2 regions of the Endozoicomonas gorgoniicola genome follow, and region 2 is predicted to be linked to the other one. Evidence: riboswitches for the same ligand, from Rfam matches in the RefSeq annotation. Region 2 holds a riboswitch; the other holds the start of a gene.

Region 1 (7,050 bases), 5.1 Mb from region 2:
ACAGGCACAATTGACAATAGCGAGGTCACTCCGGCACTGGTGAAAACGTTAAAAAATCAAGAAAAGATAATTCCATCATTCGATACCCTTGGTGATAACTTACGGTTACTGCCCAACATTAAATTACGACCTCATGAAATAGCCTTGCCATTGGGCAGTGATTTTTCCATTTACGAAAATTTGAAGGTATCTGATGCTTCGCCCTCAGCCCTGGTAGAACCCTCGGGACGGATTGACTACGTCAGAATTGATGGACCGGGAGCCGACTTAGCAAAATCCACTTATCAGTTTCAGCCAGTACATAGCACCACTGAACCGTTAGAAGAGTGTCCTATCTGTTTTGAAGACTTCGCTGACAATCCGGATTCTCCATTTTTAAAGGCGCCCTGTTGCCGCAAAAATATTCATAAATCCTGCCTCAGCAGAGCATTAACCACCAGCTCGGGTAACTGCCCAATGTGCCGGCGGCACCTGGTGGACCGGCAGGGTCCGCAACCTTCAGGATCACTAACCTGGAAAAGCATCCGGCACTCATGTTTGGCAAACGAATGTTATGACCGTTTTTTTGAAATTGATTACTCAACCCCCGCCGGTCAGTACCGGGAACCTGGGCAGGAAGCGGCTGTTGATTACGTCAAGGATGATAGAAAAGCGTTCATACCTGATACCGAAAAGGGAAGAAAAGCCTTTTTTATGCTGCTGGAAGCCTACAAAAGAGGGTTTGTTCTGTCATTCGGAACTTCACTCAGTCGCCAAAGGGATAATGTGGTTATCTGGGGCGACCCACCCCAGAAATCCAAAATTCATGGCAGCGGCAATCCTACGGATGGCCACTACTATCCAGATCCGGACTATCTTGACCGATTGATTGGCACCCTCAAAGTCATGGGAATTTCAGAGCCACCCCCCGAGATGCAGCCTCGCCTGTCAAGAGGTCCCCAACCATCCGGGGGAACGAATTGAAGAACAATTATTTCCAGCCTGCCACTGCGCTGCTTGAGAAACAGGGTTAAGGGCAGGAAAGCCTGTTCGAAGGAAGGAAGCCTGCTAACAGGCTTCCAATGTTAAAAGCAGAGAGTAAAGAACAGAAAGGATCAGGAAGCTCTCACCTCAGAAAGGTAACTGCCATCCACAGGCTGGAAAGCGGCATAGGGCCTTTCCGGCAGATACTCATTGCTGTAACAGCTGTCAGCCTGCATGGACTCATCGGTAATGCCCAGTTCCTGCGCATAACGACCCACCTTATCCCAGTCGCGGTCAACATTGACCAGATCCCTTGAAAAATAAGGAAGACAGCTGATGTATATCTTGCGGAAAGTGTCGTTTCTTAAGCGGGGAATGTTCTGGCACAGCAGGTCCCAGGCTTTTTCCGGATTTTCCAGCGTCCACTGAACACCGTGCTGGGTTGCCTTCATAAAGCGGCGAACCTCGTCCTTATGATTCACAAGGTATTCTTCATTGACCAGAAACAGAATGCTGCAGAAACAACAGCAACCCAGACCAGCCAGCTCATCCACCCGAAGGATTCCGGTTTCCTGCCCACTGACCTGTTCCAGTTCCACCTGTTGAAAACAGCCTATTCCCATGCCGGCATCCACCTGGTTCTGCAGAATGGCGTCGGTCATATTCATTCCAACCCGAACGGTTTCATAGGCATTCGGTTCAATGCCTGCCCGCCGGGCCAGATCATCAATGATAATTTTCCCAAAGCGCCCAATATACCCAATCCTTTTACCCCGGATATCTTCAAAGCCATTGATGCCACTGGACTTCAAAAAGATAATGCCTGTTGGCGGCTCATGGAACAGTGTGCCGGTTGAGACCACTTTGTACCCTTTAGCCCTGGCCGCATAGGTATGAATCATCGCCTTGAGGGCAATATCCACTTTGTTCTGACCAATTATGTCTGTTACATCAGAAGGGTCGGTGGTTTCCATGATGGCAGGCGAAAGCCCTTCTTCTTCATAAAACCCCAGATAATGTGCCATAAAAATAGGAGTGTGGTAGGGGTTGGCGTACCAGTTCAGCAACAGGGAAAGTCTGGAGTTGTCTGTTTTTGAGATAACAATATCTGACATGCGTTAATTTCCAATATAAATATGAACGGAATAGCAACGCATCTGGGAGAGCTGAATAAACAAGCTGGCGACATCTCGACTGTCCCTACGCCGGTACTAACCGGATCAGGTTCAACAGGTATGATCTCAGCCTGATAACTTACACATCAAACAGGCACCCTGCGTCACTGGGTCAACAGTATAGTTTAGTTGACATCCTCCCCCACAGTTCCACAGTGGGAACTTTTACGGTGACTGGGACACTTGAGCTTTGCGAACACACGCGCCCAGCTCAACAGGCGCGTGTGTTCCGATTAAAGCGACTCAGGGTTACGGTGTTCCTCAACCATCATAAAACTCCATGCCAGCATAAGGCTGATCTTTTGCCCCTGGCTCGTCGCCCTCAATTTCACCTGCATGGCACCCACATCTACCAGCATTTGACGTAAAGGGGTAATGTTGTCTTTTTCAGACACCAGACTGGTAAACCAGAACACCTGCTCGGCAAATTCAGCACTCTCTTTCACCATATCTTTCAGAAAGCGAATCTCACCCCCATCACACCATAGCTCATTGCTTTGCCCACCAAAGTTAAGCTGTTTTTCGCTGTCAACCTGCATTTGGCTGCCACGCTCGACCTCTGAATTTTTCAGGTTTTTCCATTCCCGTAGTGTGTCTGCTTCCGCTTCTTTTTTAGAAGCGTAGAAAGGCGGGTTACACAGGGTCAGGGCAAACTGGTCCGTTTTCTTAATGATGTTTTTAAAAAAGTGCTGACTGTTGTTTTGCAGGACAACATCCACCTTGTCTGACAGGTTGCTATTGCTGTTAACAATCGTCTTTGCCGACTCAACCGAGACCGGGTCAATATCACTGGCAACAAAGTGCCAGCCATAGACCTGACTGCCAATAATGGGGTAAATCAGGTTAGCGCCGGTGCCAATATCCAGAACCTTTACCGGGGTTTTACCCAGTTTCACCGACTTCAGAAGGTCGGCCGCATAATGGATATAGTCTGCCCGGCCGGGAATGGGGGGACAGGGGTAATTCGATGGAATCGACCAGTGCTGAATCTGGTAATGCTGTTTCAATAGTGCCTGATTCAGGCAGACCACCGCCTGTTGATCAGAGAAATTAATGGTTTTATCCCCACTGGGGTCCGCTTTAACAAAGGCTTCAAGCTCCGGATGAATGGAGCAGAGATCGTCAAAGTTGTAGCAACCCTGATGAATATTGCGGGGGTGAAGCTGAGTGGCTGAGTGGTTACCAGACATAATAATGACCAATCAAACTAAAACAAGCTGAAGTTTAGATGAAATACGCCTGAGAATATCCGAAATCAAAGCGGTCTGCCGACAATCATAAAGAACAATAAAAACCAACCTCTGGAATGTCACCATGTCGATACCTTCTGCTGGAAGATCTTCCTCCACCCCCAAGCCTTCGATAAAAGATGGCAAGGAATCACAAGCCGCCCCGGAGGGCGTATTTCAGGTATCAGGCGAAGGTCGTTCTGTCCATCCCCACAGTGACAATCCCCAGTACATGTCCCCGGAGGCAGACCATACAGCAAACCGCTCCCTGGATGACTGGGACATAGAGGTTCTGGAAATAGAAAACCGGTATTTTGACATCGTGGCAGACCTGTCCGGCAAGTCAGAATCAGTCATACCACGCTCCCGGTTAAAGCAAGCTGTCAACACCATCAGAAACAGTCTTAGTACCTTGTTCAATCACTACAGACAGCGAGTTGCGCATCTGGTTGTCGAAGGCCGTATCGAGAAGCAAAACGCTGACGAAGTGATGGTACGCAACAATGCGCTATCCCCCATACTGGACGAACTGAACGAATTAGAGGCGTCGATGCAATGGCAGTTTGGGAAAAAAAATCAGCACGCCAGCATGGCTCAGCTCAGAACCCTGATGTCAAAGGCAACAGGCGTCATCTCAGAAACCAAAGCGCAATTAAACGACTCAACGACCCTGCCTGAACCAAAACAGGAATCAACAACATCCACTCTACCGGACACAACCCCGCTGCCCGGCGATCCACCTTCTGAAAACCCGGAACAACTACTGGCAACCCTGACACAGAACGTAAAACAGTCAACAGCCAAAGCGTTTAAAGCAACGCTGGACAGCTCGGTTAAAGAGCTTGGCAGACTGCTGACGCTCCTGCCCCAATGGATACAGGAAGCTCAGGCGTCTGATGAGGATGCAGAGGCTCTGGCAACCTACCAGAGCGTTTTCAATAGCGCGTTTGAGAAATTGCAGTCTCTCGCTCTTAAGACAATCGACAAAAAAGACATCCCTTCAAACCAGTCAACGGCCACCCGGCTGTTTGAGCAATGTCGGGACATGGTCGTAAGAATTGAAAGCGTGAAAAACGGAAAGTTTGATGCCTGGGTTGCCGCCCGGATCAAAAACCCCAGGCTGAAGGCCATAGTCGCCGCAATTGACCAGGCTGACAACCCGGAATTGCGCCTGAAAGCGCAGCAGCAACTCCATCACTTTCTGGCGAAAAACCTGCAGCACTTCAGCCGTCTGGAACCGATACTGAAACTAACCCTGGAAAAGAGCCGGCTTCAGGAGCAGCAGGCACCTGAACTCTGTGAAGACGCCCTGAAAGCACTGACGTCATTGTCAGGCCATGTCAAAACCACTGAAGATCCTGAGTTTACTGTAAAGTGGATGCAGGCTATTGAAAAAGCGGATCAGGAACTGAGTTATTTACAGCAGCTGGAACAAACCCTGCCAGAGCGTATTCTGCCCGTTCTGACCACCAGCCCCAAATCAGCCCCTCATTTTCTTCACCTGCTAAACCCTGTCTGTCGTGCATTTTTAGCCAGGGAACCAGAGTTGGTCTCAAGCGAAGTCTCCAGAAAGCTGTTTTCTTCCATGGCAGAGTTTCTTGAAGGGCGCAGGGAGCAGGATGCATTAAAACGTTCTTCAGCACTGATTAAAGTCGCTTCTGAGAATTTTTCATCCCCTGATTTTTTGTCCCGGATACTGAACGAAGCAAAAACGTTCGAAGAAATACACGCTATTTCGCAATCACTCTATGACTGGGACATAACTCTGTTTGAAGAGGTGCAACATGCAGTCAGAGGCCTGGAAACCGTGAAGATGGATTTTGAAGTGGATGGCATAGAGAAAGGCAGGGATGCCCTGATTTATCTGATGAGCGAATATCCTGACTCCATTAAGGAGCATGCCGAAAAAACGTCTGCCAAACGTTTTGAAGAATTAACAGACATTTTGCGTACATCGTTAACAACACAATTACAAAAGATATTCGCATCTGAAAAGCCAACACCTGAGCTTTTTGAAAAAGACTTAAACCAGGCATTACAGGGTATTGCTAAAGTCACTTTAACCCCGGTTGAAGGCAAAAAAGACGCAATAGCCAGCAAAGTGGCGATAACGCTCACACCAGAAACCCTGAACGACAAAGACTTCAGGGCATTTTTGAACAGCACCACTGATCCGCAAAAAACCTTTGCGGAAGCATTCAGAAAATCGCTCACTGACGACAGGGTTCACTTTGATCAGTTAACCAGAAGCTGGGAGGTTTTACCCCTTCCACCCGAGCTGCTCAATGACTATAAAGCTGTTTTTCTGAAAGATTTCAATCTGTACCACAAAGCGGGTCAGCTGGCTCAGGAAAACAAGGAAACCATTGATTCTCAGGTTCAGGTCAGAGAACAGATCAATGCAGGCGTCAGTCAGGTCACAAGCGCTTTACATGGACTAGAAAACCAGTTGCAGACACAGCACGCTAAACGACGAAAAAAGTTAAAGGCATTACAGACGCACCTGGCCAGTCTGAAATCCTTTACCAAAGAGTTGGAGAAAAGCCCTCTTGCCAACCTGTCAGCCGACACCTGTAAGGTCGCAGAAAATTTAATAACCATGGTATCGAATAAGCAGATAAAACCGGAGCAGGCAGTCACTATCCTGAATCCTTTGCATCAGGTACTGGAAACAGCTGAACATCAGACTACGCCAGCCGGTCAGCGAAAAATGGCCGATGTTAAAAAAGTACCTGAAGCGTTAACGCACCTGTTGAAGAAAATGGATAGTACGCTCAGGCCAAGACTGCTCTATAAACTGTTTGCCCGAAAACGGGTAAAAGCCTTTGAACAGGCAAGAGCGCTGGTCTCTGTTTGTGAACAGTGTCCGAATGGTGCCAGACTTAATGCAGCAATGATTGATCACTGGTTAAAAACATCAGGCATTGAACAACAGTCACGGAGGGATTTACAGGAGCTGGCGAGCAGTCTGAATCGCTACTCAAAACAACTTGCAGGTTGGGCAGAGCGATAGCTCGACCCAACCTGCAATTAAACGCAATGAAAGACGATCAGGACTCAATCCCGATAATCCGCCAGGGAGCATTCTGCCGGGTCAGGTCACGCTCAAGGTGCCAGATATCGGTAATATCTTCTTCCATACCTTCAACCGTATCCCGGTATTTACCGGTAAAACGAATGCTGATCTGGGCTACCGTCGCCGTGTAATCGGCACGCACCATTTCGGCATCAACAAACATCACTTCCGTATGCTGGTCACCCTGCAACTGTTCACGAACCGGTTTCATCTGTTTAAACAGTTCCGGATCAAGGTACTCCTGCATGGTTCTGAAATCACTTCGGTTCCAGGCTTCCTGCAGAGTTCGGTAGTGATCGCGGGCGCCATTCAGGAAAGCATTCAGGTTGAAATCCGACGGCACATTCATAGGCACATCGCTGGCACCAAAACCCGTTTGAGCCTCTGGATTGGCTCCCCCGGAAGGGACAGGGCTTGAAGGGGCATCGTTAAAGCCAGCATCACGAGACTCTGCGGGGGTGTCCTTGTTGAACAGGTCCTGCAGCTGATCGCGGTAGTTCTGGGTGCTCTGACCGAAAGGCTGGTCTTGACGGGAAGCACCCGAGTGGTTGCCCGCCATAGCTTTCGCACGGTTCATACTGCGGAATACTTTAAACAGTACGAAAGC
Region 2 (7,050 bases):
GGGGAAAATTTCCAAAGCTCGTTATGAACGCCTGACGGATTGCATCAAAACCACTCTGGCAGACGCCATCAGGCAGGGAGGAACCACCCTGAGGGACTTTGTCGGCGGTGATGGAAAACCCGGTTACTTTAAACAGCAGCTCACCGTTTATGGTCGTACCGGTGAGCCATGTACACGATGTCAGTCGCCTGTTGTTGAAAGCAGGCTGGGCAATCGAAGTACATTTTATTGCAAAAAATGTCAGCGCTGAGGCATAACCCCAGCCCCCCTAAACAGATTTAACACAGTTTTAATGGATAAAAATCAGCTACACCCCCATCCGGTAAAATCCGCTATTGGTCGCTTTATTCTTCGAATTTTAGGTAACTGGAGCATTGAAGGCCGCCCCCCTGCTGTCAGTAAATATGTGATTATTGTCGCTCATCACACCTCTAACTGGGACTTCGCTGTCGGCATGGGCGTCAAGCTGGCGCTTGGGCTGAAACTGCAGTTTTTTGCCAAACACTCACTGTTCTTCTGGCCTCTGGGTGTGCTGATGCGGGGATTAGGCGGCGTTCCTATCAAAAGGAATGAGTCCCTGAACCGGGTAGACGCCAGCATTGAGCAGATCAAAAAAGCGGATGAGTTCGTGCTGGTTATCACCCCGGAAGGCACCCGCTCGAAAGTAGAACGCTGGAAGACTGGCTTTTACCATATTGCCAAAGGGGCAGAGATACCCATCATCCCTGTTGCCTTTGATTTCAAACACCGAAAAGCAGTCTTTGGTAATCCACTGCCCATCACGGATAACAAAGAACACGACATCAAAGAGATGCACCGTTTCTTTCTGCCTTATCAGCCCAGACACCCTGAACTGGGCTGTAACGGTCCTTTCAGGCAATCATAACAGTCTTTAAAGACAGTCCGGGGCAGGGGTACGTTGAGAACTTTTCGCTATCCCTGATCCGGAATAAATCCGCTTAACCTTGCTCCAGTCAAGCGCAGTCTGGGCATAAGGGTTATTGCCATAAAATATGTAAGCCTTGCATAGATTTTTGTAAGTAACCTGAACGCCCCCGGATTCTGGCAGCAACACCATTTGTGTCGTTTCTGATATTTCTTCTTCCGTTAAAGCGCAGCACCGGGCTCTTGCTACATGCACGACTGGAAGCTGGTCAAAAGCAGGAATGTTCTGCCCACGCTCAAACTGTTGCCAGGCTGGCCAGTTTTGCAGATACTCCTCAAGTGCCTTTTCCGTACACTCATTCTCAATGGATTCCTGAATCTCTTTTTTACGGCTTTCATCCAGCTCAAAGCAATAGGCTGACTCAATTTCCTTCGTCAGCCCTGGCAAGTTGAACGTCTTCTGAAAAGCGAGATGCAACGACAGCTCTACATCAACATCATCCAAACTTTCTTCGTTCGCAAGCTGGCAGGCATACTCCCTGATCTTCGCAAGGTACACCATCTGTCTGGCTATTGATTTTAACTCATCAGGGTCATTGCATTCCTGCGCTCGCTTTTCAGACTGCACCAGCTGTACCAAAGCCTCAAGATCATGTAGCGCAAGAATGACCCGGTCACCGCAGGACGTGACAGCGTAGTACATAATATCAAGGGCTCGCTCTCTTGTTTCAGTATCAGAAACATCAGATATAAGGGGGAATATATTCAGAACCCGCTGCGCCAAAAGGTCAGAGCGAGATGAATTTTGATACTCAGCCGTTCTGGTAAGGTGTTCCAGGAATTCAATCAGAATGCCTCTCTCGAATTCCTTAAGATGTCCGATATCCGGGGCTATTTGCCCGGATTCAGCGATCTTGCTCCAAAAGTCAAACGCTTCAGTAAAGTCATCAAATATATCATCAGGCGCGTTGCCCAGTGGCTGGCAATCAAAAATTATATTCTTGTTACGAAGTCGACTCTTCTCGTCAAGGCGCTGAATGCTGTCCCAGTTATCTAATGTTATATACCGGATTCTGTTATCCCCACCGTCTCGCTGCGTCATAATGTGTTCCGGCAGGGGAGAAAGGCGCTTACAACCTGACAAAACAATATTTCCACCGACTTTGAAGTCTTCCGAACACTCAGGAAGCCCTCTAAGCTGATAACAGCTCGATAAATCAATATCATCCTCAACTTCAATCTGTTCCAGTCGCTTCAGCCTTGCACAACCAGCCAGATAGACACTGCCTTTGCATTGAGTCTTTCCTGTCCAGGTTTTCAGGCCACTGCATCCCGCCATGTTAATATTTCCATGGACTACCATCATCCCAGTTTGGTCAGTGAGTTCAGTACACTCACAGGCCTCAAAATCTTTCAAAACAATGAGCGTTTTGCCCAGAGTTCCAAGGCTATAGCAATGAGTTATCAAGCAGTCGTCCTGAACAAACAGATTTTGGGGAAAATCCCTGAGCCCATAACAATCCTCAAGATTCAGTTCACCCAAAACAATGAGGTTATCGGGCAAGGTTTTAAATCGGGTATCGCCAGACAGGTCAATATCACCTTTCACTACGTAACAGAGATCCGGAGAAAAAGCCTTTCTGCTTAAGAGCATTTCTTTAAACCGCTCAGCAGAAAGAATCTGGATACTATCAATGTCTGAAGATATTGCAGTGTCTGAAGATATTGCAGTGTCTAAAGATAGTGTGGGATCGCCTTCAACAAATGATAATGACTCTTCATTACCGTGCTGCTGCAAGAAAGCCTGAAAAGCATGCTCCCCCGCTGAAGGATGAACATTCTCCAGCCCTTCAAAAAAGCTATTTTGACCAGGGTTCACATAAGTAGCCGCAGAGGCAGAGGGAGTCACTTTACGATCCTGACAAGGGCTGGCGGTATCAACCTCGTCGGCAGCAGGCAGCAACCTGCCCTGGTTTTTAAGGGTAATGCGACTACCACTGGCTGAGGGCTGTTCATAGTCTGAGTCAGCTTTGCCTGAGGCAACTGCGCCTGAGGCAACTGCGCCTGAGTCAACTGTTTTCATTGGGGATGACGGCAGTGGGAATAAAGAGTCGCAACTTCCTGTATGCACCTGAAATACTCCTTTTGCTTTTTAACAGAATGCTTATCGTCAGGTTCGACAGGCTGAATCACATTTAGTTCCAGCCAGTTCAGCGGCTTCAGCCCTGAAATTCGATCAGAAATTCACTTAGCCGGGAATATAGACACGCCCCGCCAAACCCAATAGACTCGATTCGTTGGTTGGGGTGTGGTCTGTAAAGACCGCTGAGAAATACCCATTGAACCTGAACCAGATAATACTGGCGTAGGAAACCGACGAACAAGCGATGCATCGTTACCTTATACACAGGTGCCTTTTATCGCTTGCCTCAACGTTTCCATCGTCAGTTCGGAAGGAGTAAACCGGACCGATGATAACTGATAAAACCCTCTCCACTCCCATTGCCCTGACCATTGCCGGATCAGACAGCGGTGGCGGTGCCGGAATTCAGGCTGACCTGAAAACTTTCTCGGCTCTGGGTGCCTACGGCTGCAGTGTGATTACTGCCCTGACTGCCCAGAATACCCGGGGTGTTCAGGGAATCTTCGACGTTGACCCCGCCTTCATTCATCAACAGCTTGATTCTGTTCTGTCCGACCTTGACGTAAAAGCCGTGAAAGTCGGTATGCTCAGCCAGCCGGAAGTGATTGAAACCGTTGCTGAACGTATTGAGCATTATCAGGTAAAACGTCTGGTGGTTGATCCGGTCATGGTGGCTACCAGCGGTGACGTTCTGCTGCAACGGGAAGCGATTAAAACCCTGAAAGAAGTCCTGATCCCTAAAGCCTCCCTGATTACACCTAACCTGCCCGAAGCCGCTGTTCTGCTTGATCAGGACAAGCCGGAAAATACCCGGCAGATGCTGGATATGATTGAACCCCTGCTGGAGCTGGGCGCTAAAGCTGTACTTCTGAAAGGCGGTCATCTGACAGGCAGCCAGGTGGAAGGCGGCAAGGCTGTAGACTTTTACCACGATGGTCAGTCCCTGCACCGCCTGGAATCTTCGTGGACGGAAACCGACAACACTCATGGCACAGGCTGTACCCTGTCTTCCGCCATTACAGCACTGCTCGCACAAGGCTTCAGCATGAGCGAAGCGGTTCAGGGCGGTAAAGAATACATTGCGGCTGCCATTGCCAAAGCTGACGAGTTAAACATTGGACAGGGGCATGGCCCGGTACACCACTTCTACCGGAACTGGTGATGTTTGACGTTATTATCAAAAATGCCTCACTGTCGTACGACAGCAAACCTGTTTTTACCGGACTGAATTTAACCCTTAAGGGTGGGCAGTGGACCTGCCTGCTCGGGGGCAGCGGTGTTGGCAAAACCAGTCTGCTGCGGTTTATTGCCGGTCTGGATGTCAGTAGTCAGGATGTTTCTGTATCGGGTACCGCACTGTGCCAGGATGGTTTTGAGCTGAACCAGCGCATCGCCTGGATGGCGCAACAGGATCTGCTGCTGCCCTGGTTTTCGGTTCTCGACAACATCACCCTCGGGCAGCGCCTTCGCAGCCCGATGCTTCGTCGCCAGAAAGTAGCTTCTGAGCATCTGGAACAAGCGAAAGACATACTCAACCGTGTGGGTCTCAGTGACAAGGTGCAGGAGCTGCCACAGAACCTTTCCGGAGGTCAGCGACAGCGGGTTGCACTGGCACGCACACTGATGGAGAACCGCCCGGTGGTGTTGATGGATGAACCCTTTGGCGCCCTGGATGCCATCACCCGGCTGAACCTTCAGGACCTTGCCTGCGAACTGCTGCATAACCGTACAGTGCTGCTGATCACCCACGACCCTCTGGAAGCCCTGCGTCTGGGGCATCAGGTCTACCACCTGCAGGGACACCCTGCCCGGTTGACCGACCCCATTGTTCCTCCCGGCGCGATACCCCGTTCACTGGACGACAGTCAGCTGATGTCCCTGCATGGTCAGTTGCTGGAGCGGCTACGTCATGAGGAGGCTGCCTGATGATACGCCCCCTGATTGTTGTACTGGGTTTACTGCTGGGCTGGGAAACCCTGGTTCGGGTGCTGGAAATACCCAGCTATATTCTGCCCGGCCCCACACAGGTTGCCCTCAGTATACACGACAATGCAAGCCTTCTTTGGGACAACACGCTGATCACCATGAGCGAGATGCTGCTCGGTCTGGGTCTTGGCGTCAGTTTTGGTGTTCTGCTGGCTTTATTGCTGGTGTATTTCACCAGCCTGCGTCCATGGCTGCTGCCATTACTGTTGATTACCCAGGCTATCCCTGTGTTTGCGCTGGCGCCCATTCTGATGCTCTGGTTTGGTTACGGGCTGGCATCCAAGGTGGTGATGACCATCCTTGTGATTTTCTTCCCGGTGGCTACCTGCTGTTATGACGGCCTGCGCCACACCAACAAAGAGTGGCTGGAAATGGCTCACACCATGGGCGGCAACGGCTTTGCCGTTCTCCGTTATATCCGCTGGCCTGCTGCCCTGCCAGCACTGGCATCGGGGTTGCGGGTTGCCGTCGTGGTGGCTCCGATTGGCGCCGTCGTGGGGGAGTGGGTCGGTTCCAGTGCCGGACTGGGTTATATGATGATGCAGGCTAATGCCCGACTCTGGGTAGACCAGATGTTTGCAGCCCTGGCTGTTCTGGCCACCTGTACCGTCAGCCTTTATTTCATAACGGACCATTTGCTGAAGAAGTGGATTCCATGGCAAACGGAAACGACCCGGTAAAACCACTCTCTAAGGGAAGAGGCTGGAAAGAATATACCATCGTCATCCCCGCCTTCGCGGGGATGACGTTCTTCCGGTAAGTTCTGTTCTGCCACTTTCTAAAACTGAAAGAGACTAATAATAGATTAGGATTTGAAACGTGTTTAAACGACTATTGTCATTCATAGTAATGCTGTTGCCGATGGTGGTAACAGCAGCCCCGGTTGAGAAAAACAAAGACCTGACCCTGATGCTGGAATGGTTTATTAACCCCGACCATGCCCCCATTATTGTGGCGCAGCAGAAGGGTTATTTTAAACAGGAAGGTCTTAACGTCACCATTCAGGAACCGGCTGACCCGAACCTGCCCCCAAAACTGGTGGCAGCAGGTAATGCTGACATTGCGGTGTATTACCAGCCTTCCCTGCATTATGCCGTGGATTCAGGGCTTCCTCTGGTCTGGGCTGGCACTCTGGTGGCGACCCCTCTGGATGGCCTGATTGTTCTGGAAGAAGGCAAAATCAAAAGCCTTGAAGACATGAAAGGCAAAACCATTGGTGTCAGCACAAACGGTAACCATAGAGCGTTTATTGATACCCTTTTCAACCCTCATGGTTTTGGTTACGACGACATTCAACTGGTTAACGTTGGCTGGAACCTGTCGTCTTCATTGATGACCGGGCGGGTTGATGCCATTCTCGGCGCGTACCGTAATTTTCAGCTGAATGAACTGATTCTGGCTGGCAGTAAAGGCAAGATGTTCTATTACGAGGAGAATGGTATTCCTCCTTACGATGAGCTGATTTTTATTGCCAACCGGGATAAGCACGATAAAGAAGCCATTCGTCGTTTTCTTCGTGGCGTTGAACTGGGCGCACAGTTTATTGCTAACAACCCGGACAAAGGCTGGGAAATTTTCAGGGATTCCAATCCCCGTCAGCTGGATAATAAGCTGAATAAACGTGCATGGTACGACACGATTCCTCACCTGGCGCGTCGCCCTGCGGCAAAAGATACGGGGCGCTATCAGCGAGTAGCGGATTTTTTGTATGAACACAAAGAGTTGAAAAAGCCCCAGAAGGCGGAAGACCTGATGATATCCCTGTAAAGACCAGCCTCTATTGCGGCCTCAGGCTGCAATAGAGGCGTACTTTGAAAAAACAATACGGATTAAAAATCATTTAGGTGGAGCAAAATCCTGGTCAAGCTCCCTGTGTCCGGTGTAAACGGCTTCTCCATCACTTTCACCGTCGAAATAGACGGTTACGTCCGGAGAAAACACGATTACATCCCCTGCCTCTGCCGTGTGCTTATTACCTTCTTTGTCTCGTATAACAATTTTGCCCTTTGTGACCACCTTGCATTCAACAGTGTTGT

Evidence for each region. A riboswitch is a leader RNA that binds a small molecule or an ion and turns the genes downstream of it on or off. The one in region 2 is predicted to bind thiamine pyrophosphate.
Region 1: linked by a shared signal. The riboswitch ahead of NX722_RS01445 (ABC transporter substrate-binding protein) and the one ahead of thiD (bifunctional hydroxymethylpyrimidine kinase/phosphomethylpyrimidine kinase) in region 2 are both predicted to bind thiamine pyrophosphate.

Annotation. Positions count from the first base shown of each region.
Region 1 is NZ_JAPFCC010000001.1:312,352-319,401, reverse strand. It holds gene NX722_RS01450 (RING finger domain-containing protein) at 1-963, shown strand, start outside; gene NX722_RS01445 (ABC transporter substrate-binding protein) at 1,095-2,078, opposite strand; TPP riboswitch at 2,143-2,250, opposite strand; gene rlmF (23S rRNA (adenine(1618)-N(6))-methyltransferase RlmF) at 2,372-3,328, opposite strand; gene NX722_RS01435 (hypothetical protein) at 3,453-6,380, shown strand; gene NX722_RS01430 (Tim44 domain-containing protein) at 6,418-7,050, opposite strand, start outside.
Region 2 is NZ_JAPFCC010000001.1:5,460,287-5,467,336, reverse strand. It holds gene mutM (bifunctional DNA-formamidopyrimidine glycosylase/DNA-(apurinic or apyrimidinic site) lyase) at 1-250, shown strand, start outside; gene NX722_RS24565 (1-acyl-sn-glycerol-3-phosphate acyltransferase) at 293-886, shown strand; gene NX722_RS24560 (NEL domain-containing protein) at 893-2,968, opposite strand; TPP riboswitch at 3,178-3,274, shown strand; gene thiD (bifunctional hydroxymethylpyrimidine kinase/phosphomethylpyrimidine kinase) at 3,357-4,190, shown strand; gene NX722_RS24550 (ABC transporter ATP-binding protein) at 4,190-4,954, shown strand; gene NX722_RS24545 (ABC transporter permease) at 4,954-5,694, shown strand; gene NX722_RS24540 (ABC transporter substrate-binding protein) at 5,834-6,781, shown strand; gene NX722_RS24535 (cupin domain-containing protein) at 6,851-7,050, opposite strand, start outside.